Regions from separate parts of the Staphylococcus debuckii genome, predicted to be linked through region 2. Evidence: predicted binding sites of a transcription regulator. Region 2 holds the regulator's gene; each other region holds the start of a gene.
The links. Region 2 encodes NrdR, which represses ribonucleotide reductase genes. Its sites were predicted from a motif close to AACACNATATATNGTGTT; they were not measured.
Positions count from the first base shown of each region.

Region 1: the regulator NrdR is predicted to act here: its motif matches at 1,777-1,794, upstream of nrdD (anaerobic ribonucleoside-triphosphate reductase).
Region 3: the regulator NrdR is predicted to act here: its motif matches at 6,026-6,043, upstream of nrdI (class Ib ribonucleoside-diphosphate reductase assembly flavoprotein NrdI).

Region 1 covers NZ_CP033460.1:2,307,651-2,315,723, forward strand. Annotated here, with positions in the region: gene nrdD (anaerobic ribonucleoside-triphosphate reductase) at 1-1,762, opposite strand, end outside; gene CNQ82_RS11225 (hypothetical protein) at 1,931-2,419, opposite strand; gene fni (type 2 isopentenyl-diphosphate Delta-isomerase) at 2,739-3,779, opposite strand; gene corA (magnesium/cobalt transporter CorA) at 3,878-4,825, opposite strand; gene CNQ82_RS11240 (thioesterase family protein) at 4,942-5,421, shown strand; gene CNQ82_RS11245 (hypothetical protein) at 5,421-5,861, shown strand; gene CNQ82_RS11250 (hypothetical protein) at 5,907-6,545, shown strand; gene CNQ82_RS11255 (DHA2 family efflux MFS transporter permease subunit) at 6,868-8,073, opposite strand, start outside.
Region 2 covers NZ_CP033460.1:1,743,772-1,751,844, reverse strand. Annotated here, with positions in the region: gene mutM (bifunctional DNA-formamidopyrimidine glycosylase/DNA-(apurinic or apyrimidinic site) lyase) at 1-443, shown strand, start outside; gene coaE (dephospho-CoA kinase) at 461-1,093, shown strand; gene CNQ82_RS08270 (glyceraldehyde-3-phosphate dehydrogenase) at 1,250-2,272, shown strand; gene nrdR (transcriptional regulator NrdR) at 2,425-2,898, shown strand; gene CNQ82_RS08260 (replicative helicase loading/DNA remodeling protein DnaB) at 2,901-4,322, shown strand; gene dnaI (primosomal protein DnaI) at 4,319-5,242, shown strand; gene thrS (threonine--tRNA ligase) at 5,565-7,508, shown strand; lysine riboswitch at 7,567-7,741, shown strand; gene CNQ82_RS08245 (amino acid permease) at 7,835-8,073, shown strand, end outside.
Region 3 covers NZ_CP033460.1:799,812-807,884, forward strand. Annotated here, with positions in the region: gene CNQ82_RS03550 (class I SAM-dependent methyltransferase) at 1-416, shown strand, start outside; gene CNQ82_RS03555 (peptide MFS transporter) at 530-2,032, opposite strand; gene CNQ82_RS03560 (peptide MFS transporter) at 2,261-3,781, opposite strand; gene queF (preQ(1) synthase) at 3,940-4,443, opposite strand; gene CNQ82_RS03570 (DMT family transporter) at 4,446-5,336, opposite strand; gene nrdI (class Ib ribonucleoside-diphosphate reductase assembly flavoprotein NrdI) at 6,219-6,611, shown strand; gene nrdE (class 1b ribonucleoside-diphosphate reductase subunit alpha) at 6,583-8,073, shown strand, end outside.

The DNA.
Region 1 (8,073 bases), 560 kb from region 2:
AGTAGCCGCAAGTACGTTTCACCACATCTACCGTTTCAGGATTATGATTACCGCAAGTTGGACACGTATAACTTTTAGCTGTCGTATTAAATTCACCTTCAAAGCCGCATTCATAACATTTATCAATAGGCGTATTAGTCCCAAGATAACTGACTTTATCATACGCATAGTCCCAAACCGCTTCCAACGCCTTCGTATTATGCGTCAATTTTGGATACTCGCAATAATGAATATAGCCGCCGCTTGCCAAAAACGGGTAATCCTTTTCAAAATCCAGCTTTTCAAAAGGAGAAACAGCTTTACGTACATCATAATGAAATGAATTCTGATAATACCCTTTATCTGTGATATTCGGAATCAAGCCAAAACGTTCACAATCCAAACGACAGAAACGATCAGTCAACGATTCACTCGGTGTACTATAAAGACTGAAGAAAATGTCATATTGTGCTGTCCACTGTTTTTGAAAATCCTTCATGCGACGCAATATATCTAAAGTAAAAGTTTTCGCTTCAGGATTTGTTTCCCAATTAGGACCGTAAAATACAGTGGCCGCTTCATACAAGCCGATATAACCAATGGAAATCGTTGCCCGTTGATGTTTAAACAACGCCATCACATCATCCGTTTCAGTTAAACGCTGATGAAACGCACCGCTCTTATACAATATAGGCGCATTGTTCGGCACCGCATCTTTCAATCGCTCAATACGATAAGCCAACGCATCATGAATCAATTCCATGCGCTCATCTAACAAACGCCAGAACGCTGCTAAATCTCCGCTCGTTTCAATCGCAATCCGTGGCACATTCAACGTTACCACACCTAAATTCATACGCCCGCTATTCTCAAGCTCCCCTTGCGCATTCTTCCATGCCGGCAAGAAAGAACGACAACCCATCGGCGCCTTGAAATCACCTAAAATTTCCACCGTCTTATCATAATTCAAAATATCCGGATACATCCGCTTCGTTGAACAATCCAACGCCAACCGCTTCACATCATAATTCGGGTCTCCCGGTGCGAAATTAACTCCTTTTTTGATGGAAAAGACAAGCTTTGGAAAGATGGCTGTCACATGATGGTGCCCCAAACCTTGAATACGCGTGCGCAAGATAGCCTTCTGAATCATTCGGCTATATTTATCAGTACCTAGACCAAAGCCTAAGGTTACAAAAGGTGTTTGACCATTAGAAGTATACAGCGTATTAATTTCATATTCTAAACTTTGCATCGCATCTTGAATATCCTTCTCAGTTTGTTGGTTCACATATGTATCCAATTGATCAGGGTAGACAAACTGTTCAGCCATTTTACGATGTTTCTCGGCGTTTAATTCCGCATATTGACTTAAAATCTCATCAATTCGGTCCACTGTACATCCGCCGTACTGACTGCTGGACACATTTGCAATAATTTGGACAATCTGTGCAGTCGCAGTTTGAATAGATTTCGGAGAATCGACTTGTGCATTTCCGATTTCAAAGCCGTGTTCTAACATTCCTTTAATATCTATCAAACAACAATTCGTTAAAGGTTGAAATGGATGATAATCTAAATCATGAAAGTGAATATCGCCAGATTGATGTGCAGCCGCTACATGTTTCGGCAATAATTTTTCTAATGCGTAAGATTTTGAAACGACCCCCGCCGTTAAATCACGCATCGTTGTAAAGGTTTCACTGTCTTTATTAGCATTTTCATTAATAACAGTCGGATCTTTATTGATTAAGTTGCTTAGGCTTTCTTCAATTTTAAACATAAAATACCCCTTCCATTTCTATATATAGTGTTCTAATTACAAAATTACCACAATATATAGTAAATGAAAGAGGTTCTTGGAGTGTTAACAGAGATGTCATAGCTTTATGTCTTTCTTTTGAATTTCATGTTATCTGCAATAAAATTTATTTTAAAGTTAGATGAAGTATTAAATTGAGTAATTAAGCGGACGTTCTTGGATTACAGAAGTATCATTTAAACGGTGATTTTTAAATTCAATCAACTTGCAATCTGGTAGTTGTGCGTTAGTTTCATCATGTAATAATCCTAAATAGAGATAATTTTCTCTGTCTTGCAGATAAGGTGTAATATCATAGATTTGGGACTCTTCCGCTTGGCTGATTTCCATTCTGATTTGATGATTCAATTCTATTAAAACTGTCTTGTGTTTCATTGGATTAATCTCCAAATGATACGTATAGTCTGGATTGAAATGATGAAGATCAAAATATTGTTCTGCAATTTCCACTTTCGTATTTACATTAATTACTGATGGCCTTTCCCATTGTGCTAATTTAATAATATTTTCTAGTCGGTGAATCGATGAAATTTTTTCCATTTTGGTTTTATAAAGCTGCTCAATTTTGTGCATACATTGTTGTATTGGATTGATAGTTTCAACATAATAATAAGTCAATATTCAGTCCCTCCAATGGTTTTCTTTTTTCTAGTAAAAATTTAGCATGATTTTTAAAAGAGTCACATAGCATTATGTTTCCAATTACAGACGATTTGTTGCCAATTTATATTTTATAATTATATGCTGTCACTATTTATACAAATATTAGTTAATTTACTCAAATATGTATTTGAAATCAACAACTATTTGGATTATACTATATGTAAGCGTTACCAAGATTGTGATCTCCTTCGCAGTCTTTCTAATGCAATTACCAAAACCAAAATTGCTACAAAAATAAGCAGTTCAACCTTCTACCAGTTGAACTGCTTATTTTTTATTGATCTAAGCCGCGTTGCTCGATCCATGATCTTAATGTTGTATCTAAGACTACATCAGTATGATGCAATGCTTCAATATCAGATGCATTGACCATAACTGCAATTTTCTTCATTTGTTCAATGAATTCTTCTACAAACTCTACAGTTTGTGCAATACCATTGGATTCGACTTGTTCTAAGAACGGGCGAGACATACCGACTGCTTCTGCTCCCAAAGCCAGACACTTAATCGCATCAAGTGGATTTCTCACTCCACCGCTAGCAAATACAGTAACTTGGTTTTGCAGATTTTTACTTTCTAATAAAGATTCTACTGTCGATTGACCCCAATTCTTCAGATAAGACATGTCTTTCAGTTGGCGTCTTTCATTTTCAATATTTACAAAGTTTGTACCGCCTCTGCCACTTACATCCACATAACGGATACCGATTTCTCTTAAATCTTGAATCAGTTCGCGGCTCATTCCGAAACCGACTTCTTTTACGATAACTGGAACATCAACTGTTTGCACTATCTCACTTAAATTGTCCATCCAATTTGAGAACGTTCGATTTCCTTCAGGCATTACGAGTTCTTGCGGAGAATTGACGTGCACTTGCAATGCGTTCGCCTCTAACATTTCCACTGACTGCTTGGCTAAATCAGCTGGCACATCAGCTCCTACATTACTAAAAATAATACCCTTTGGATTCGTTTTGCGAACGATATCGAAAGAGCTTGCCATTTTACTGTTACGTAACGCAGCATGGGTTGAACCTACAGCGATAGCCAGCCCAGTTTCACGTGCTACTACGGCTAACTTCTCATTAATTTGTTTCGTCCATTCACTGCCTCCAGTCATCGCATTGATATATAGCGGTGCAGACATTGAAAAGTCCGACAAATTTACTGATAAATCGACTTGATCAACATCTATACTCGGAATAGAATGGTGCACGAATCTGACTTTATCGAAATCCGTCAGTTGCGGATCATTTTGCGCCATCGCTATTTTTACGTGGTCGTCCTTTCGTTGTTCCCTTTTTGAATCGCTCATCGCATTTCCTACTTTCTGTTCTCTTAAACTCATATTATTGTAAGTGTATCAATCTCTGAGTGCTTCTGCTACCTATTTGCAAAAATCACACCGAAAAGTTAAAACATATTTTTACGTTTGAAATACCAAATACATCCTAATGAAATCACTAACATCAGGAGCAATACGATGTAATAACCATAATGCCACTTAAGCTCAGGCATATTTTGGAAGTTCATACCATAAATACCCGCAATCAAAGTCAAAGGCATGAAAATAACCGAAACAATCGTCAATATCTGCATGACTTTATTCATTCTAAAGGTTGTATAGGATTCGAAGTTATCTCTGATTTCTCGCGTAATATCTTGTGCCGTCTGTAACATGCTTTCTTCTTTCGCAATATGGTCAATAATATGCTGGATATACATTTTATGACGTTTATCCTGTACTAATCGACTTTCATTCTGCAAAGTATCGATAACCTCTTTCATAGGCATAATTACTCTGTTTAATTTAATGATATCCGACCGTAAATCAAAGATATGGTCCATCATGTATTTATTCGTGCGATCTCGGCCATGTTCATCCTCAAACATAAAGACCTTATCTGAAATATCTTCCACGTAATAAAAATAATTATCCACGATATGATCTAAAATAAATAAGACAATATCTTCACAATCAAGGTTCTTGTCAAAATGATTTTTCACTTGCTTATTCACAGTGTTGACTTCTCTTATATTTCTATGATGATAAGTAATTAGCACATTATCTTTAATAAAAATATTCAATACCTCAATCTCATATTCTCGCGGAGAAATTGTATGAAACACGATATTTTGATAATTTTCATAGGCTTTATATTTAGCTCTCGGATTTGCATGAATGGTATCATCCATTTCTAATGGATTAAATTCAAAGTGTCTGAGTAAATAATCACTCTCTTCTTCTGTCGGTTCATTCAAATCATACCAAATAATCGTTGCGTCGCTCGGAATATCTTCGGCATGCTTGATTGAAGTTAAGGATTGTTCTTTTGTTTGATAATATATGGAAACGCTCATTGCTTATTACTTCCCTCCTTTTTCAATTCAAGATAAATTCTTTTGTGTGTAGCATACCGTTATTTTTAGTAAAATAGAAGTAATTCTGAAAGACAAGAAAAAAGGAGAAATTCGTAATGACAGAATGTTTTACTATTAACGGTACTGTGGATACTTCAATGATTGACCACAATCAACATATGCATGATGCGGATTTCAATAAAGTATTCAGTGAAGCTTCTAATGCATTCAATTATCAGCATGGTTTATCATTAGAAGATAGAACTCGTTTAAATTATACTATCTTCACCTTAGAAGAACACACAACTTTCCTTTCTCAACTTAAATTAAATGATTATTATTCCATTCGTATTTACCTTTATAACTATGATTATAAACGCGTACATTTCTTTTTAATGATGTATGGCAGTGAAGATCAATTGGTTGCAACGAATGAATTGATGATGATGGGTATTGATCGCGATACTGAAAAATCTGCACCTTTTCCAAAACAGTATTTGGAACAAATAGAAACGTATTATCAACAACAGCCGAATATCGACTGGCCGAAGCAATTAGGTCATCGTATTGTGATTCCAAATAAGGAGGATAAATAATGACTGAAACGATTCAAAATCAAATTAAAATGACACTCTATGATTTATCTGATGAAGTTAAGATGCAATTAAGCGAGTTAAATCAGTCTACTGAGAACATTACGCGCGGGCCCGACCATAAACTCTTTGAACGCGGAATATTATTAGGTTACTTGCAAGGACAGCGCCAAATGATTCATGGTGTCGAAGAATTGCTAGAACAAAGTGTGAGTGATGAGGTCTTCAAAAATGAATTAACGGATGTTCAATCACAACTTGAAAAGGACTTCGCTTCTGAAAATCAAACGCAAAATGACTTGAAAGCTCAAACAATTTTCACCCCAGAGAAAATCTACCAATCAGCACTGGCACTCTCTCATGCTTATGAAATACAAGGCAAACTCTATATTGTTCAAAGTATAGGTGCTAAAATAAAAGAGATCTCTTTAAATGAAGATTAGTTATCAAATTGTGAAAGCAGAAGAAAGGAGTTGTTGATCTTATTTATGAACGCTCAACAATCATACTCTCAATTTCAAGAGAGAATTAATCAACAACCGTTGCATCGCGGTCATCAGTTTTCTAACAAAAGAAAACATTCATGGTTCAGTTTGATTATTCATCTGATTGTACTCATCTTGCTTGCTATCACGATGTATAGTATGTGGAAAGAACCGATTTTTAATATTGTGCTCGTTAACCAACCTATTAACTTCTCACAAATATTGAATTTCCAAGAAACCTTGCAAAATATCTCTACACAAAATATTGATCTCACTCAGATTAATCAGCTTCAAGATAATATTGCTAAATTGAAAGCGGCGTTTTATATTTTCTTCTTTGCCGGTGCGATAAGTATTCTATTAACTGTTTTGACGCTTATTTTTAATCGTACTGCAATTAAAATCATTAATATGGTAATCATTGTGATTATGTTTGTAGTGCCTTTCAGTTTATCATCTATTATTAAAGAAACTGCAAAACGTGTAGCAGATAATCTCAGTCAATATTTCTTGAGTTTCAAACCTGACCAAATTTTAACGACAGCAGATGCTTTAAATAACGCTGTTACATTGTTGGCATGCTGTTTTGGTCTGTTATTTATCAGTCTATTCTTTAGAAATCGCCGTGTTAGAATTAAATAATTGAATGTAAAACTGGGGCATACGTGATGTCCCAGTTTTTCTATTGTGGATTACTGTCTTGCATAATCTAGACACTTCTCAGAATCTTGTGTCTAGATTACACCCTTTTCTAGACACTTCTCGGAATCTTGTGTCTAGATTCACCCCTTTTCTAGACACTTCTCAGAATCTTATGTCTAGATTTTTCCGCTCCCAGCTTCCGCATAAAGCACGGCTCCCCCTATATCAACTTTATCTCCGCCTCATTAATATCCTTCTTTTTCCAGAAAAAAACGACAGTGCCGCTACAACACTGTCGTTTACCCCATAATATTTAATTAGCTTATTTGTTATGCTCTTTAGCGTATTTAGCAGCTTTCTTTCTACTTTGAATGAAGAAGCTCATAACTAACGCGATAAGACTGAAGAGTGTCGCTATCCAGAATGCGTCATTAACGCCTTCAACTGTAGCAAGTTTCTTGAGGAATCCCATCAATACTTGCATAGCGCCATCTTCACCGCCAAATTTCATGGCAAGTTGTTTCATTTGATCTTGAATAGCTGGATTTGTTTTATCTAAATCTTGTGCAAAAGTGTTCATGTGTTGCGTTGTTTGGTTAGTCATAACTGTAACCAAAATAGCTGTACCGATAGAGCCAGCTAATTGACGCAAAGTATTTACAAGTGCATTACCATGTGAGATTAAACGTGCTGGTAAAGCATTCATACCTGCAGTCATAATCGGCATCATAATGAATGCCATACCGAATGAACGCAATACATAAATACCCATGATTGATAGATAAGGTGTATCCATGGTTAATTTAGTTAACTCCCAAGTTGCGTATGTCATAATCGCAATACCGAAGATAGCCAACGGTTTAATTCCGATCATGTCATAAAGTTTACCTGCAACTGGTCCTAACAGCCCCATTACTAAGGCACCTGGTAGGAGAAGCAATCCTGAATCGATTGCTGTAAATCCACGTAAATCTTGTAAATAAATTGGAAGTAATAACATACCGCCATATAAACTCATCATCACAACAACGTTGATGAGTGTAGTTAAAGTGAATGTCGGGAATTTCAATACTTCGAAATTCAACATAGGCATTTTCATTCTTGTTTCTCTGATTACAAAGAGCACAATAAAGATAGCACCTATAATGAATGAAATTACGACTGTATTAGAACCCCAACCATCATTACCTGCTTCACTGAATCCATAAAGCAATGAACCGAATCCAATGGTACTGAAGATGATACCTGGGATATCTGCTTTTGGATTTTCAGTACGTTGATATAATCTGAACCAAATAAATCCTACTACAACGGCTACGATTCCGATAAAGAACATGCCGTAGAACATAACGTTCCAGTGATAGTTCTGTACGATGTAACCTGATAAAGTTGGTCCGATTGCAGGTGCTAAAATCATCGCGACACCCATGGTACCCATGGCTGAACCACGTTTTTCCGGTGGGAAAATTGTCATAATAACATTAGAACCTAATGGCATTAAGATACCTGCGCCGGCAGCTTGTAATAC
Region 2 (8,073 bases):
ATTCTTCTTTTTCCGACATGGCGCCTGAACCGTTTGATGAAAATGCATTTGCGCATTACAAACATCAGTTGAATACAAAAACTTATCATAAGAAACCTATTAAACAGGTGATATTAGATCATAAAGTCATTGCGGGTTGCGGAAATATTTATGCTTGCGAGGCTTTATTCAATGCAAAGATCGACCCTGAACGTCCTGTTTATTCATTAACAGAAGAGGAACAAGAGCGTGTCTTTAATGAAGTAGTAAAAGTTTTATGTTTAGGTATTGAAAATGGCGGTACAAGTGTATCTTCATACCGTCATGCTGATGGCAAAACGGGTCAAATGCAGCATTATTTAAAGGTTTATAAAAAGAAAGTCTGTCCAGTATGTGGCGGACCTATTCATACTAAAGTGATAGCAGGCAGAAACTCACATTACTGCCCGCATTGTCAAAAATAGAACGAAGGAGACATGTTATGGGAAAAGTAATTGGTTTAACAGGCGGAATTGGTACTGGGAAATCGACAGTATCAGAGTTGTTAGCAGCACATGGATTTAAAATTGTAGATGCGGATGTAGCATCTAGAGAAGCGGTTGAAAAAGGATCTGAAGGTTTACAGCAAGTAAAACAAGTCTTCGGGGAAGAAGCTATTGATGACAACGGAGAAATGAATCGCAAATATATCGGAGAAATTGTTTTTAATGATGCTGAGAAACGTAAAGAGCTGAACCAAATTGTACATCCTATTGTTAGAGAAATTATGGAGAATCAAAAAGAGAAATATTTAAGTGAAGGTTACAATGTGATTATGGACATTCCTTTGCTTTTTGAAAATAATCTTCAAGATACCGTTGATGAAACTTGGTTGGTATATGCTTCTGAAAGTATCCAAGTAGAAAGATTAATGGAACGTAATGATTTATCTCAAGAAGAAGCTAAAGCTAGAGTTTATAGTCAAATTTCTATTGATAAAAAACAACGTATGGCCGACCATGTCATCGATAACCGCGGCACTTTATTAGAATTAAAACAAAATCTAGAACAATTATTGATGGATGAAGGATATATTCAACAAACTGCGGAGAATCAAGAAGAAATAGGAAAATAAGTAAGCCTTTTCATCCTCGTATATCCTTAGTAAAATTACTTATCATAAATGATAAGTAATTTTTTTGTTTATTTTTGTAAAACGCTTTCATTTTTACGGAATTATGCTATACTGATTCCATAAAGTATAACACATATAAAACGAGGGGTGCTTTTTATGACAACGAATATTGCAATTAACGGAATGGGACGTATTGGGCGTATGGTACTACGTATCGCTTCTAAAAATGATGATTTAAATGTAGTAGCGATTAATGCGAGCTATCCTCCAGAAACAATTGCACATTTAGTAAAATACGATACGACTCATGGTAAATATGATGGTGAGGTAGTACCGACTGAAAACGGTATTCGTATCGATGGTCATGATATTAAATTAGTTTCAGACCGTAACCCAGAAAACTTACCTTGGAAAGAATTAGATATCGATATTGTCATAGAAGCTACAGGTAAATTCAACCATGGTGACAAAGCAGTAGCACATATCAATGCTGGCGCTAAAAAAGTATTATTGACAGGGCCTTCAAAAGGTGGTCATGTACAAATGGTTGTTAAAGGCGTAAATAACGATAACTTAGATGTTGAAGAGTATGACATTTTCAGTAATGCTTCATGTACAACAAACTGTATCGGTCCAGTTGCCAAAGTATTAAATGATAATTTCGGTATTGAAAACGGATTGATGACAACAGTACATGCTATTACAAATGACCAAAAAAATATTGATAACCCACATAAAGATTTACGTCGTGCGCGCTCTTGCAACGAAAGTATTATCCCTACATCAACTGGCGCTGCAAAAGCACTTAAAGAAGTTTTACCAGAATTAGAAGGTAAATTACATGGTATGGCACTTCGTGTACCAACTAAAAACGTCTCATTAGTCGACTTAGTTGTAGACTTGAAAAAAGAAGTTACAGCTGAAGAAGTGAACCAAGCATTTGAAGATGCTGATTTAAATGGTGTCTTAGCTGTTTCAGACGAGCCGTTAGTTTCAGTAGACTTTAATACAAATCCTAACTCAGCTATTGTTGATGCAATGTCTACATTAGTAATGGATGATAAAAAAGTAAAAGTAATCGCTTGGTACGATAACGAATGGGGTTACTCAAACCGTGTCGTTGATATCGCAGTAGAAATCGGAGAATTATTGAATACTAAAGAAAAAGCAACAGCTTAATCATTGCTGCTGTCATATATTAAACCAGCTGATTGGAAGTAGGGCTCCAATCAGCTGGTTTTTGCTTTGAAAAATTTGAAAAGTTCCGCTTTCTTTTGTGTTAAGTAAGATTATAGTATAATAGGCATAATTAATATGAGAGGTGAAAATGAATGAAATGCCCTAAATGTAATTCAACACATTCTCGTGTAGTGGATTCAAGACATGCAGACGAAGCCAATGCAATTCGCAGACGACGAGAATGTGAAAATTGCGGTACCCGATTTACTACATTCGAACATATCGAAATGAGTCCGTTAATCGTTGTGAAAAAAGATGGGACACGTGAGCAATTCTTAAGAGAAAAGATTTTAAATGGGCTAGTTCGTTCATGTGAGAAACGTCCAGTCGGTTATCAGCAATTAGAAGATATTACGAATAAAGTAGAATGGCGTTTAAGAGATGAAGGACAAGCCGAAGTTTCATCTCGAGAAATCGGGGAACATGTGATGAATTTGCTGATGCATGTTGATCAAGTTTCCTATGTTCGTTTCGCCTCTGTTTATAAAGAATTTAAAGATGTTGACCAATTACTGGAATCTATGCAAGGCATCTTGCAAGAAAAGAATAATCGGAGTGACAATTAATTATGTTTAACCAAGACGATTTCGGTATTCGACCTCAAGATCCGTTTAATGTGTTACAATCTGAAAAATTATCAGAAGCCCAATTAGAGGTTTTGAACCGTTTGTTTACTCCATTAATCGGTACGAGAGCGATTGGTGTATATCATTACTTATCACAGTTTGCGAATCCTAAGCATAATCAAGCATCCACTCATTATGTCATTATGAGTGAATTGAAAATTAATCTAGGAGTTTTTCGTGAGGAAATGAACCGGTTAGAAGCAATTGGTTTAATTAAAACATTTGTGAAACATAACAAAGATAATTCACATTTTGTATATGAATTAGTGCAACCGCCAACTCCTAAACAATTTTTCAATGATCCTATGCTTTCTGTTTATCTCTATAAAGAAGTAGAGAATAAACGTTATCACCAATTGAAACGTTACTTTGAACATACTCAAATGGATTTAAGTGATTATCAAGAGGTTACACGTAATTTTACAGATGTTTTCAAAGTTCCTAATCAAGCTTTCGATAATGTTCAGAAAAATAATATTACTCAAACCGCTTCTTACAAAGGAATTAATTTAGATAGAGTGCAATTTGACTTTGAATCACTTTACCAACTATTGAGCAATCACTTTGTCAGTTCAGAAATTGTTGAAGAGCAAGCGAAAGGTCTGATAACACAACTTGCCGTTTTATATGGTATTACACCAGAAGGAATGAAAGGACTTATTTTAAAATCGCTTACCAGCAATCAACGTATCTCATATGAAGAGTTGCGCAAACAAGCGCGGTCTTTTTATGCCATTGAGCATGAAAATCAATTGCCCGCTTTAGAAGCTAAAGCCAATGTACCTACAACGCCCCAACAGCAAGAAGAAGTTATTGAGTTGACTAGAGCACCTCAGACACCAGAAGAATATGAGAGCTGGTTTAAGTTGATGGATGCTACAAGTCCGATTGATATGCTGACAAGTTGGGCAAAATCTGAACCTACATTGAAACAGAAATATCTGGTGGAAGATTTAATAGTGAGAGAACAATTGCCGTTTGGTGTTATCAATATGCTGCTTCAATACGTAATGCTCAATAATGATATGCAATTGCCGAAGACTTATATCCAAGAAATAGCTTCTAATTGGAAGAAGAAAGAACTATCTTCAGCCGCTGAAGCACATGCACATGTGATGGATATGAAAGAAGCTGAAAAACAACGTAAAGCTAAACAAAATACTAATCCGCCAAGATTTAAGAATTATGGTCAGCAAGTTGCCTCGAAGGAACTTACTCCTGATTGGCTGATTAAAGGAGAACATAAGAAGAGAAGCGGTAAAAATAAAAGAAAAGCAGATGATGCTGAAGATCAAAGCCTGGCTCAAGATAGAGCAAACTTTCTTAAACATTTAAAAGAAACATGGAAGGAGGATGACGAATGAAACGTTTCAGTAATATAATGCAAACTTCTCCTGATTTTCAAAAGCGATTCGAAAAGATTAAAAAGGACGTTATTAACGATCCAGATGTCAAAAAGTTTTTAGAAAATCATCGAGCTGAATTAACCAATCGAATGATTGATGAAGATTTAAATATTCTGCAAGAATATAAAGATCAGCAGAAGCATTATGACGGACATGATTTTGCTGACTGTCCTAACTTTGTGAAAGGACATGTACCAGAACTTTATATTGAAAATGGACGGATTAAAATCAAATATCTTCCGTGTCCATGTAAGATCAAACACGATGAGGAACAGCGAGAAGCACATCTCATTACCTCTCATCATATGCAGCGAGATACTTTGAATGCTAAATTAAAAGATATTTATATGGACAAGCGTGACAGATTAAATGTTGCAATGGTAGCGGATAAGTTTTGTAAGGATGTTATTGCAGGAAAAGAGAATGTGAAAGGCTTATATCTTTATGGTTCTTTTGGGACGGGTAAGTCTTTTATTCTAGGTGCTATTGCTAATCAATTAAAGTCGCAAAAAATTCCTTCAACTATCGTTTATCTACCTGAATTTATTCGTACTTTAAAAAACGGATTCAAAGATGATTCATTTGAGAAGAAATTACAACGGATCAGAGAAGCGAATATATTGATGCTGGATGATATTGGTGCAGAAGAAGTAACGCCATGGGTGAGAGATGAAGTCATCGGACCATTACTTCATTATCGTATGGTACACGAACTTCCTACGCTGTTCAGTTCAAATTTAGATTTTGATGAACTTGAACATCATCTTTCTATCACACGTAATGGTGCAGAAAAAACCAAAGCCGCTAGAATTATGGAACGTATTAAATCATTGGCAGCACCGTATGAACTTGTCGGCGAGAATTATCGTGACGATTGAAATTTTGAAAAAATGAGTTATAATAGAATTAAATCTGAATTAACGTAAACAAATCGAGGATAAGATGAATTGTTTCCTGATACACAGAAAACTGTTGGTGATGAGAATACAGTTATCATAGCAATTGATTACTCCCTCGTTGATATCGATATTCGTAATGAATATCCGGCTCAAGACCGTTATCTTATGCAGAGATAGATAAGTACATGCGGGAATCATGTTTTTATCTGAACTAGGGTGGTATCGCGATAACCTCGTCCCTTTATTGGGAGGAGGTTTTTTTGTTTTTACGTAGAGGATTATATATTGGAGGCGTTTATGAATGGATAAAATCAATATTACTTTCCCAGACGGAAACAGTACAGAGTTTGATAAAGGTATTACTACTGAGGAAATTGCTCAGTCTATCAGCCCAGGACTTCGTAAAAAAGCAGTGGCTGGTAAATTCAACGACAAAATGGTGGATTTGACTCGTCCATTAGAAGAAGATGGATCAATTGAAATTGTAACTCCAGGAAGTGACGAAGCTTTAGAAGTTTTACGTCATTCTACTGCTCACTTAATGGCACAAGCATTAAAACGTTTGTATGGAGACGTGAAATTCGGAGTAGGACCAGTAATTGACGGCGGCTTCTATTATGATTTCGATACAGATGTCAAAATCTCTTCAGATGATTTTCCTGAAATTGAAAAAACAATGAAGCAAATTGTGAATGAAAATTATAAAATTGAACGTAAAGTAGTGAGTCGTGAAGAGGCAAAAGCATTCTTCAAAGATGATCCTTATAAATTGGAATTAATTGATGCGATACCAGAAGACGAATCAGTAACATTATACACACAAGACGAATTTACTGATTTATGTCGCGGTGTACATGTTCCATCTACTTCTAAAATTAAAGAATTCAAATTATTATCAACTGCAGGTGCTTATTGGAGAGGTGACAGCAACAATAAAATGCTGCAACGTATTTATGGTACAGCTTTCTTCGATAAAAAAGATTTAAAAGCACACTTGAAAATGTTGGAAGAACGTAAAGAGCGTGACCACCGTAAAATCGGTAAAGAATTAGACTTATTTATGAATAGTCAACTTGTAGGTGCAGGTTTACCATTATGGTTGCCGAACGGTGCTACAATTCGTCGTGAAATTGAACGCTATATTGTAGATAAAGAAGTTGCATTAGGCTATGACCACGTATATACTCCTGTACTAGCCAATGTTGATCTTTATAGAACATCCGGACACTGGGATCATTATCAAGACGACATGTTCCCGCCAATGAAATTGGATGAAACAGAAGAAATGGTCTTGAGACCAATGAACTGTCCGCACCATATGATGATTTACAAAAATAAACCGCATTCATACAGAGATTTGCCGATTCGTATTGCAGAATTAGGTACAATGCATCGTTATGAAGCAAGTGGTGCAGTATCAGGTTTACAACGTGTTCGCGGTATGACTTTAAATGACTCTCATATCTTTGTAAGACCAGATCAAATCAAAGAAGAATTCAAACGCGTTGTTGAATTAATTCTTGATGTATATGAGGACTTCGGATTTAAAAATTACAGCTTCCGATTAAGTTATCGTGACCCTGAAGACAAAGCTAAATACTTTGACGATGACGAAATGTGGGAAAAAGCAGAAGCGATGTTGAAAGAAGCCGTTGATGAAATGGGCTTGCCATATGAAGAAGCAATTGGTGAAGCGGCATTCTACGGTCCTAAATTAGATGTTCAAGTTAAAACAGCTATGGGTAAAGAAGAAACTTTATCAACTGCACAACTGGATTTCTTATTGCCTGAAAGATTCGAACTTGCTTATATCGGTAAAGATGGTGAAGAACATCGTCCGGTAGTTATTCACCGTGGTGTGGTTTCAACAATGGAACGTTTTGTTGCCTTCTTAACTGAAGAAACAAAAGGGGCATTCCCAACTTGGTTAGCACCAAAACAAGTTGAAATTATTCCAGTAAACGTTGATTTGCACTACGACTATGCAAGACAAATTCAAGATGAATTGAAATCTCAAGGCGTACGTGTGGAAATCGATGACCGTAATGAAAAAATGGGATATAAAATCCGTGAAGCACAAATGCATAAAATTCCTTATCAACTTGTAATTGGTGATAAAGAAATTGAAAATAATGAAGTAAACGTTAGAAAATATGGTTCTAAAGATCAAGAAACTGTAGAAAAAGATGAATTCATTTGGAATTTAGTTGATGAAATTCGTTTGAAAAAACAAAGACAACAATAAGACCTTGAAATAACTGAGGTATTAAGGTATATTACAATGTAGTTGAATAAATATTAAAAAAAGTGTTAGAGGTTGCATCTTTGATGAGTAACTTATCAGAAGCTGTGTGGAGCGTAGGTTGAATGAGTTAAAGGCAAAGATGCCGAAATATATAATAACCATAACTATTGTATATTGGGACAGTTTTCGAATAGAAGCTGGACTGTCACAAAATGTGATGTGCTACCGTATATTTATAAAGTCGAACAATGGTTGCATATCTTGGATTTGCAACCATTGTTTTTTATTTTATTTGCAAGCCTCTAATCCTAGGAAAGGAAACGTTTATGGAAAATAAAACTAGTCAAGATGCAGGCATACAAAGAGGCCTGAAAGATCGCCATATTTCTATGATTGCAATCGGCGGATGTATTGGAACAGGTTTATTTATGACATCTGGCGGTGCAATTCATGATGCAGGGCCGTTAGGGGCTTTACTTGCATATTCAATTATAGGCATCATGGTATTCTTCTTAATGACATCACTTGGAGAAATGGCCACTTATTTACCAGTTTCAGGTTCGTT
Region 3 (8,073 bases), 940 kb from region 2:
TGTTAACGATGCTGCCTGTTAAAGCTAAAGAAAAAGCTTTAACAGAATACTATAGAGTGTTGAAACCAGGAGGTATATTACTCACACATGATATTGCTATTCTTGCTCCTGAGGATACAGCGCATGTTCAGAAGCAACTGAGCGATGCAATTAATGTGAAAGTCACGCCCTTACCAGTAGCGGATTGGACGCAACTCTATAAAGAAGCAGGCTTTAAGAATATAAATTCTAAAATCGGTGCTATGAGTTTGATGACGCCATCAGGAATGATTCGAGATGAAGGCTTACTCGGAACAATGAAAATTATTCGTAATGCATTGAAAAAAGAAAATCGTCCAATGTTTATTACTATGTTTAAAACAATGAATAAATTGAAAGAGCGCATGAACTATGTTGTGTTCGCTGCTAGAAAATAATAATAGCTAGGAAGAATTCATCACAGATTTCTTCCTAGCTATTTTTATTAAGGAAAGGGACTAGAACAGAATAACGATCTGATCCCTTCTAAAAAATAATAATATTGTGACATTTAGCGGATGCCACGCATACCTTTAACAATTTTCGGTACAAAAGCCAGTGTGACTAAACCGATGACTACTGCTAAACAGCCCAAGAATAAGAAATAATTTTGGTAGCCTAAAGGTTTAATGAGTTTAACTAATGTACCATTGATTGCTTGCGCAGTAGCATTCGTTAATAACCATAAACTCATCATTTGTGAGTTAAAGGCCTTAGGTGCGAGTTTTACAGCAGCACTATTACCAGTCGGTGAAATACATAGCTCACCGATTACACAAATGATATAAGATAAAATTACCCAGTTTACAGTGATTTGATGACCACCGCTGCCCATCATTACAAAGGCAATCATGATATAAGAGATACCAGCTAATACAGCACCCCAAACGAATTTAGTAGCTAAACTTGGTTGACGTTCTCCCATTTTTTTCCAGATATAAGAAATAACAGGACCTAATAATACGATGAATAGCGGATTAATAGATTGGAAGTAGGTTTTCCCAAAGCCTGAAGTCCATCCAAATAGGTTGATTGTCATATCTGTACCTTTGAAAGCGTAAATGTTAAGTACGTTAGAACCTTGTTCTTGAATTGACCAGAAAATAACTCCGATGATGAACAAAGGAATAAATGCGATAACACGAGAACGTTCATCTGAAGAAACCTCTTTACTTCTAATCATGATCGTGAAGTAAATTATCGGCAATGCAACACCTAAGATTAATACTGTTGTACTAATCATATCGAAAGTAAATGTACCTGTAAGAACAGTAATCAAGATTACGATAGCGATAATTGCTGCAACTGCTCCTACGATGATGCCATAACGTTTCTTTTCAACTGCTGAGAGCGGGTTAGTAGGTCTTAAGCCTACATTTCCTAAATTACGTTTGTTAAAAATCAAATAAATAACAAGTGCCACAGCCATACCAATTGCTGCAATTAAGAAGCCTTGGTGGAATTTGTGGTTGTCAGAGAATTGATTTAAAATAAGCGGCGCGACTAAGGCACCCATATTTACTGACATATAGAAAATAACAAAACCTGAATCGATACGTGAATCGTTTTCAGGGTACAAGCGACCTACAATATTGGAAATATTCGGTTTCATAAGACCAGAACCAATAATAATGAAGAACATCGATACAAATAAACCAATATTTGCGAGTGGTAGACTAAGTACCACATGGCCGATGATAATCAATACGGCACCGTACATAGTGGCGCCCCGTGTACCTGTGATTCTGTCAGCTACCCATCCTCCAATAATGGTAGTCATAAAAATAAGTGAACCATAAATAGACATTACAGATTGTGCTGTAACTTCATCCATTCCCAAACCGCCATCTTTAATGGCGTAAAACATGTAAAAGATTAAGAGTGCACGCATTCCGTAATAACTGAATCTCTCCCAAAATTCTACAAAGAAGAGTACTCCTAATCCTCTTGGATGTCCGAAGAAACCTTTTTGAGGAATTTCTTGAACATGCTGATTATGCAAATTATTCTGCAAATTAATCCCGACCTTTCTATCCTAAACGGGCTGATTATATTAGATTTTACTCTCATCAATTAATAGTTTCAATAATTTTCTAAAAATAATAATATTAACAATTTTCAGATTATTATAGTCATCAATTTAATCTACAAATTATCAGTCAAAGTAGTGAATAAATTACTTTGGAAACAAAAGAAGCGGAGACATTATGTCCCCGCTCCCCGAAATATATTTTAAAATTGATTAATGAATACCTTTCATGCCTCGTTTAACCATAGGAGAAACTACGATGAGCAAGACACCAATAATGATTGTTAATAAGCCTGAATACATGAAATACTCAGAAGGATTCATACCTTTATAAAGTACTACTAGCTGTGCGTTTAATCCTTGGGCTGTTGCATTACTCAACATCCATAAACTCATCATTTGCGCTGTGAAAGCATAAGGTGCAAGTTTAGTAGTAGTCGCTAATCCAACAGGAGAAATACAAAGTTCACCGATTGTAATAAGCAAGAAACTGAGCATGAGCCATATAGGATTGATCAGTGCTCCATGCAATCCTCCAGCTAATGGAATCATCATAATGAGATAAGATAGGCCAGCAATAATAGCGCCCATTGCAAATTTCATTACTGTAGATGGGTTACGTTTTCCTAATTTCACCCATAAAGTTGCGAATACAGGTGCTAATGCAACGATAAAGATAGGATTCAGTGATTGGAACCAAGCTGCTGGAATATCAAAATGAATTGCGCCGCCTGTAAGTTCAGACATTTTTAGTTGTGTATTTTTATCTGCAAAGTTTGCAAGAATAGTTGAACCTTGTTCTTGAATCATCCAGAATGCTACTGATGTAATATACAAAGGAATGTAACTGCGAACACGTGATTTTTCTTCAGACGTTGCTTCTTTACTCATTAACATACGAGCCACAATGAATACTGGTAAAGCAATTCCGAGGATAGTAACAAGTAAACTGAAGTTTTCGATTGTTAATGCGTTAAATGCTTTTAAAATAATAAGATAGAGCGCGAACGCCGCTGCAATCACAATAGTTATGATAGAGAATTTCTTCACATCATTTTTAGTCATAGGATTATGTACAGTCAATCCCGCTAAATTCAAATATTTTTTACGTTTTGTCCAATAAACGACAAGTCCGATAAACATACCGATGGCAGCAGTTGCGAAGCCAGCATGGAAACCTACACGTGTTTGTAAATATCCAGTAATAATTGGTGACAACAAAGCCCCTGCGTTGATACCCATGTAGAAAATCGTAAATGCTGAGTCTACACGTGGATCATTTTTCTCGTAAAGCTCACCCACTGTAGTTGAAATGTTTGGTTTCAAGAGGCCTGTACCAATAATTAAGAGCAGTAATGCAATCATAACTGCTGTTAAACTGCCCGGTAGGCTTAAGATGATGTGACCAAACATAATAAAGATTCCACCGACAAATACAGCATTCTGCGTACCTGTGATTCGGTCTGCTATCCAACCGCCAATGACTCCAGACATATAAATTAATGTCCCGTATAAGGCTACAATTTGCATGGCTACAGATTCATCGAGCCCAAATCCGCCTTTAGCAACTGAATAGTAAAGATAGTAAACTAAAATGGCTTTCATACCATAGTAACTGAATCTCTCCCAAAATTCAGTAAAGAATAGAGTGCTTAGTCCTTTAGGATGTCCGAAGAAGCCTGTACGTGGCACACTGTTGACGACTTCTTCTCGTGTATATTGTTTTTTATTCATAAATTCCCCCCTAACTGCTTAAATGTTATTTTAAGCGATAAGGAAAAGTTATACAAGAAAATTCTGAAAATTATTGTGGTATTCATCACGTAATAATTACACAAAAAGTTTAATAATATTTTTTTGTTAAAAAACGCCCCTAAATAGGAGCGTTAATATTAACGATTATCAATATTTTCTGGATATAAGTCGTGATTCATCATACGGTATTCAGCCATCTGTTCGTATTTTGAATTTGGACGACCATAGTTAGTATAAGGGTCGATTGAGATACCGCCTCGTGGCGTGAATTTTCCCCATACTTCAATATAATGCGGATCCATTAATTCGATTAAATCATTCATAATGATATTCATACAATCTTCATGGAAATCTCCATGATTTCTGAAACTGAATAAATAAAGTTTCAATGATTTTGATTCTACCATTTTGATATTTGGAATATAAGATATATAAATTGTCGCAAAATCAGGTTGACCTGTAATAGGGCAGAGAGAAGTGAATTCTGGACAATTAAATTTAACAAAGTAATCGCGACCTTGATGTTTGTTGTCAAAAGTTTCTAAAACATCTGGTCTATAATCGAAATGATAAGTATTGTTTTGATTGCCTAATAACGTAATGTTTTCCAGTTCTTCTTTTTTACGTCCTTCATTTGACACTTTTATTTCGCTCCTTTATGTGCACGGGTAGGTTTATTTTTACGTCCTTGCCGACGTGCTTTTTCAAACATATAATAACTTGCACTAATAATAATAACGTAACCGAGTGTAGCGTATAAATCTGGTGATTCACCAAAGATGACAATTCCCATGATAGCGGTAAAGATGATAGATGCATAGGTGAATATTGAAATGTCACGTGCTGGGGCATAACTGTAGGCTAAGGTGATGCCGATTTGACCTACTGCAGCAGATAACCCGGCGCCGATGAGATAAACGATTTGTATCATAGACATAGGTTCATATGTGAAGATTACAAATGGAATTAAAGCTACAATTGAGAAGAATGAAAAATAAAACACGATAGTGTAAGGTGCTTCACGAGTGCTCAAGGCACGTACACAAGTATACGCAGCTGCGGCGAAAATACCCGAGAATAAACCGCCGATTGCAGGTATCATAGCTGATGAAAATTGAGGCTGTACCACAAATAACATCCCTATAATGGCTACAATCATAGCAGTAACTTGATATTTACGCACTTTCTCATGTAAGAATACTAAACTTAACAAAATCGTCCAGAAAGGATTTAATTTCATTAAAGTATCTGCATCACTTAACAACATATGGTCTATCGCATAAATATTTAATAATACGCCGACTAAACCTAAAGTAGAACGGGTAATCAACAAGGGCTGACTGCTCAATTTGCCGAACATCGGTTGTTTATATTTATATAAGAAATATAAAGGAATCAACATCGCAACTAAATTACGTGCTAAAGACTTTTGAAATACAGGCAAATCACCTGAAAGTCTGAAGAACAACGACATAAAACTAAAGCCGATTGCTGAAATGAGGATAGCAATGATGCCTTTAATTTTCGGATCCATATTTTCGCCTCTACTTTCTTCAAAACTTAACGTATATCATCTTAGCATAATTCAAATTGTTATTGCTATAAGTCCTTGCAATTCTTTGATAGAATAGTTATAATCAAATCGAACATACGTTCTGTTAGTGAGGTTTGAAGTTTCACATAGTATTTAAGATGAAAATAGTTAAATTTTTAAGATAGTTGTATCAAGCTTACAAGGTCCAGAATGGCAGACGCTTGATTTCATAAGAAGTGCATAATTTTTGAAAAAATCAAGGGTAAAACTACAATTATTTATTTTGAGGGCTTTTTTTAAAAAATTTTTGTTCCTTAACGATAGATGTGACGGTCATTACATCGATTATGACAATTTAAAAATAATTTTCGGGCAATGATTCTCTTTGAAATTACAAAGTGTGTTAGGTATAATGAATCACATAATATAGTATTGAAGAACGAAAACCGACACTATATGTTGTGGTTAAGTTGAAAAATGCTAAATTTAAAATTAACTATTTTAATGCATTTTCACACCTTATTATTTTAAAAGTACAAAGTAACGTTTAAGCGATTAATTCATGATTAAAGTGTTATTAATGGTTGAAAGTAGTTCAAACGCGTTGGTATTCTTGTAAATGCGTTCAATGTGAAACTGATAAAATGATAAGGTGAAGATTCAAATATATACAGCTCGTAAATTGAATGACCACTACATATAGTGTTAAAGGAAAGTGCATTCTAATATCATTATCAAATGCAAACATGCAGCAGTCATAAAGTCTCATTCAAGAAACAACAATAGCAATAAGACAGCCTGTCATGTTTTTTATTTATGGCTTCTGCTTTAATCTATGGAGATAAAGAATGACGCGTTCTTTATAAGAAAGCGGGTGATTCAATGAAGGTAGTTTATTTCTCATTCACAGGAAATGTAAGACGGTTTATAACAAGAACAGGCTTTGATAACACCTTAGAAATCACAAATGATAACTGTGCGGAAATACGCATAGATGAACCTTATATATTGGTCACTAGTACCATCGGATTTGGAGAAGTACCGGATGTCGTCAAGACATTCTTGCAACATAACGGCACAATGATAAGAGGAGTAGTTGGAAGCGGTAATCGAAATTGGGGACAAAACTTCGCAAAAGCCAGCGATACAATATCCAGAGAATACCTCGTGCCTCTTTTAATGAAATTTGAAGTACAAGGAACACAAAAAGACGTTGAAGAGTTTAAAGATAAGGTGGGGCATTTTTATGAAGACAATGAACGAAAAGCAATATAATCATATTGAATTAAATAATGAGGTAACAAAGCGTAAAGAAGACGGCTTTTTCAGTTTGGAAAAAGACCAAGAAGCGCTAGAAGTTTATCTTGAAGAGATTAAAGATCATACTATTTATTTCGATAGTGAAATTGAGCGTTTGCACTATCTTGTCGACAATGATTTCTATGTAGATGTTTTTGCACAATACAGCGAGGAAGATTTGAAAGAATTAACTGATTTTGCGCGCAGTATACCATTCAAATTTGCCAGCTATATGTCTGCAAGTAAATTTTTCAAAGACTATGCACTTAAAACTAACGATAAACAACAATATTTAGAAGATTACCCGCAACACGCGACAATCGTAGCGCTTTATCTAGCAGATGGCGATAAAGCACAAGCACGTCAATTCATTTCCTCTATGATTGAACAACGCTACCAACCTGCAACACCGACATTCTTAAATGCAGGTCGTGCACGTCGAGGCGAACTTGTTTCATGTTTCTTATTAGAAGTAGATGACAGCTTGAATTCAATTAACTTTATTGATTCAACAGCGAAACAATTGAGTAAAATCGGAGGCGGCGTAGCAATCAACTTATCTAAACTACGTGCGCGCGGTGAAGCAATCAAGGGCATTAAAGGTGTAGCAAAAGGTGTATTGCCTGTTGCAAAATCATTAGAAGGCGGCTTTAGTTACGCAGATCAACTTGGTCAAAGACCAGGAGCTGGCGCAGTATATTTAAATATATTCCATTACGATGTTGAAGAATTTTTAGACACTAAAAAAGTAAACGCAGATGAAGATATCCGCTTATCAACGATTTCTACTGGTTTAATTGTGCCTGCTAAATTCTTTGAACTTGCGAAAAAGGGCGAAGATTTCTACATGTTCGCACCACATACAGTGTATAACGAGTATGGCGTAACCTTAGATGATATTGATCTTGATAAATATTACGATGATATGGTTGCAAACCCAAATATTTTAAAACATAAAAAAGATGCACGTGAAATGTTGAATACAATTGCACAAACACAATTGCAATCAGGATATCCTTATTTAATGTTTAAAGATAACGCAAACAAAGTTCACGCTAATTCTAATATTGGCCAAATCAAAATGAGTAACTTATGTACTGAGATTTTCCAATTACAAGAAACATCAATCATTAATGATTATGGTATAGAAGATGAAATCAAACGTGACATTTCATGTAACTTAGGTTCATTAAATATTGTTAACGTGATGGAATCAGGCAAATTCAGAGATTCTGTGCATACAGGTATGGATGCTTTAACAGTTGTAAGTGATGAAGCTAATATTCAAAATGCTCCAGGTGTACGCAAAGCAAACAGCGAATTGCATTCAGTAGGACTTGGCGTTATGAACTTGCATGGTTACCTTGCTAAAAACCAAATTGGTTATGAATCTGAAGAAGCAAAAGACTTTGCAAATGTATTCTTTATGACAATGAAC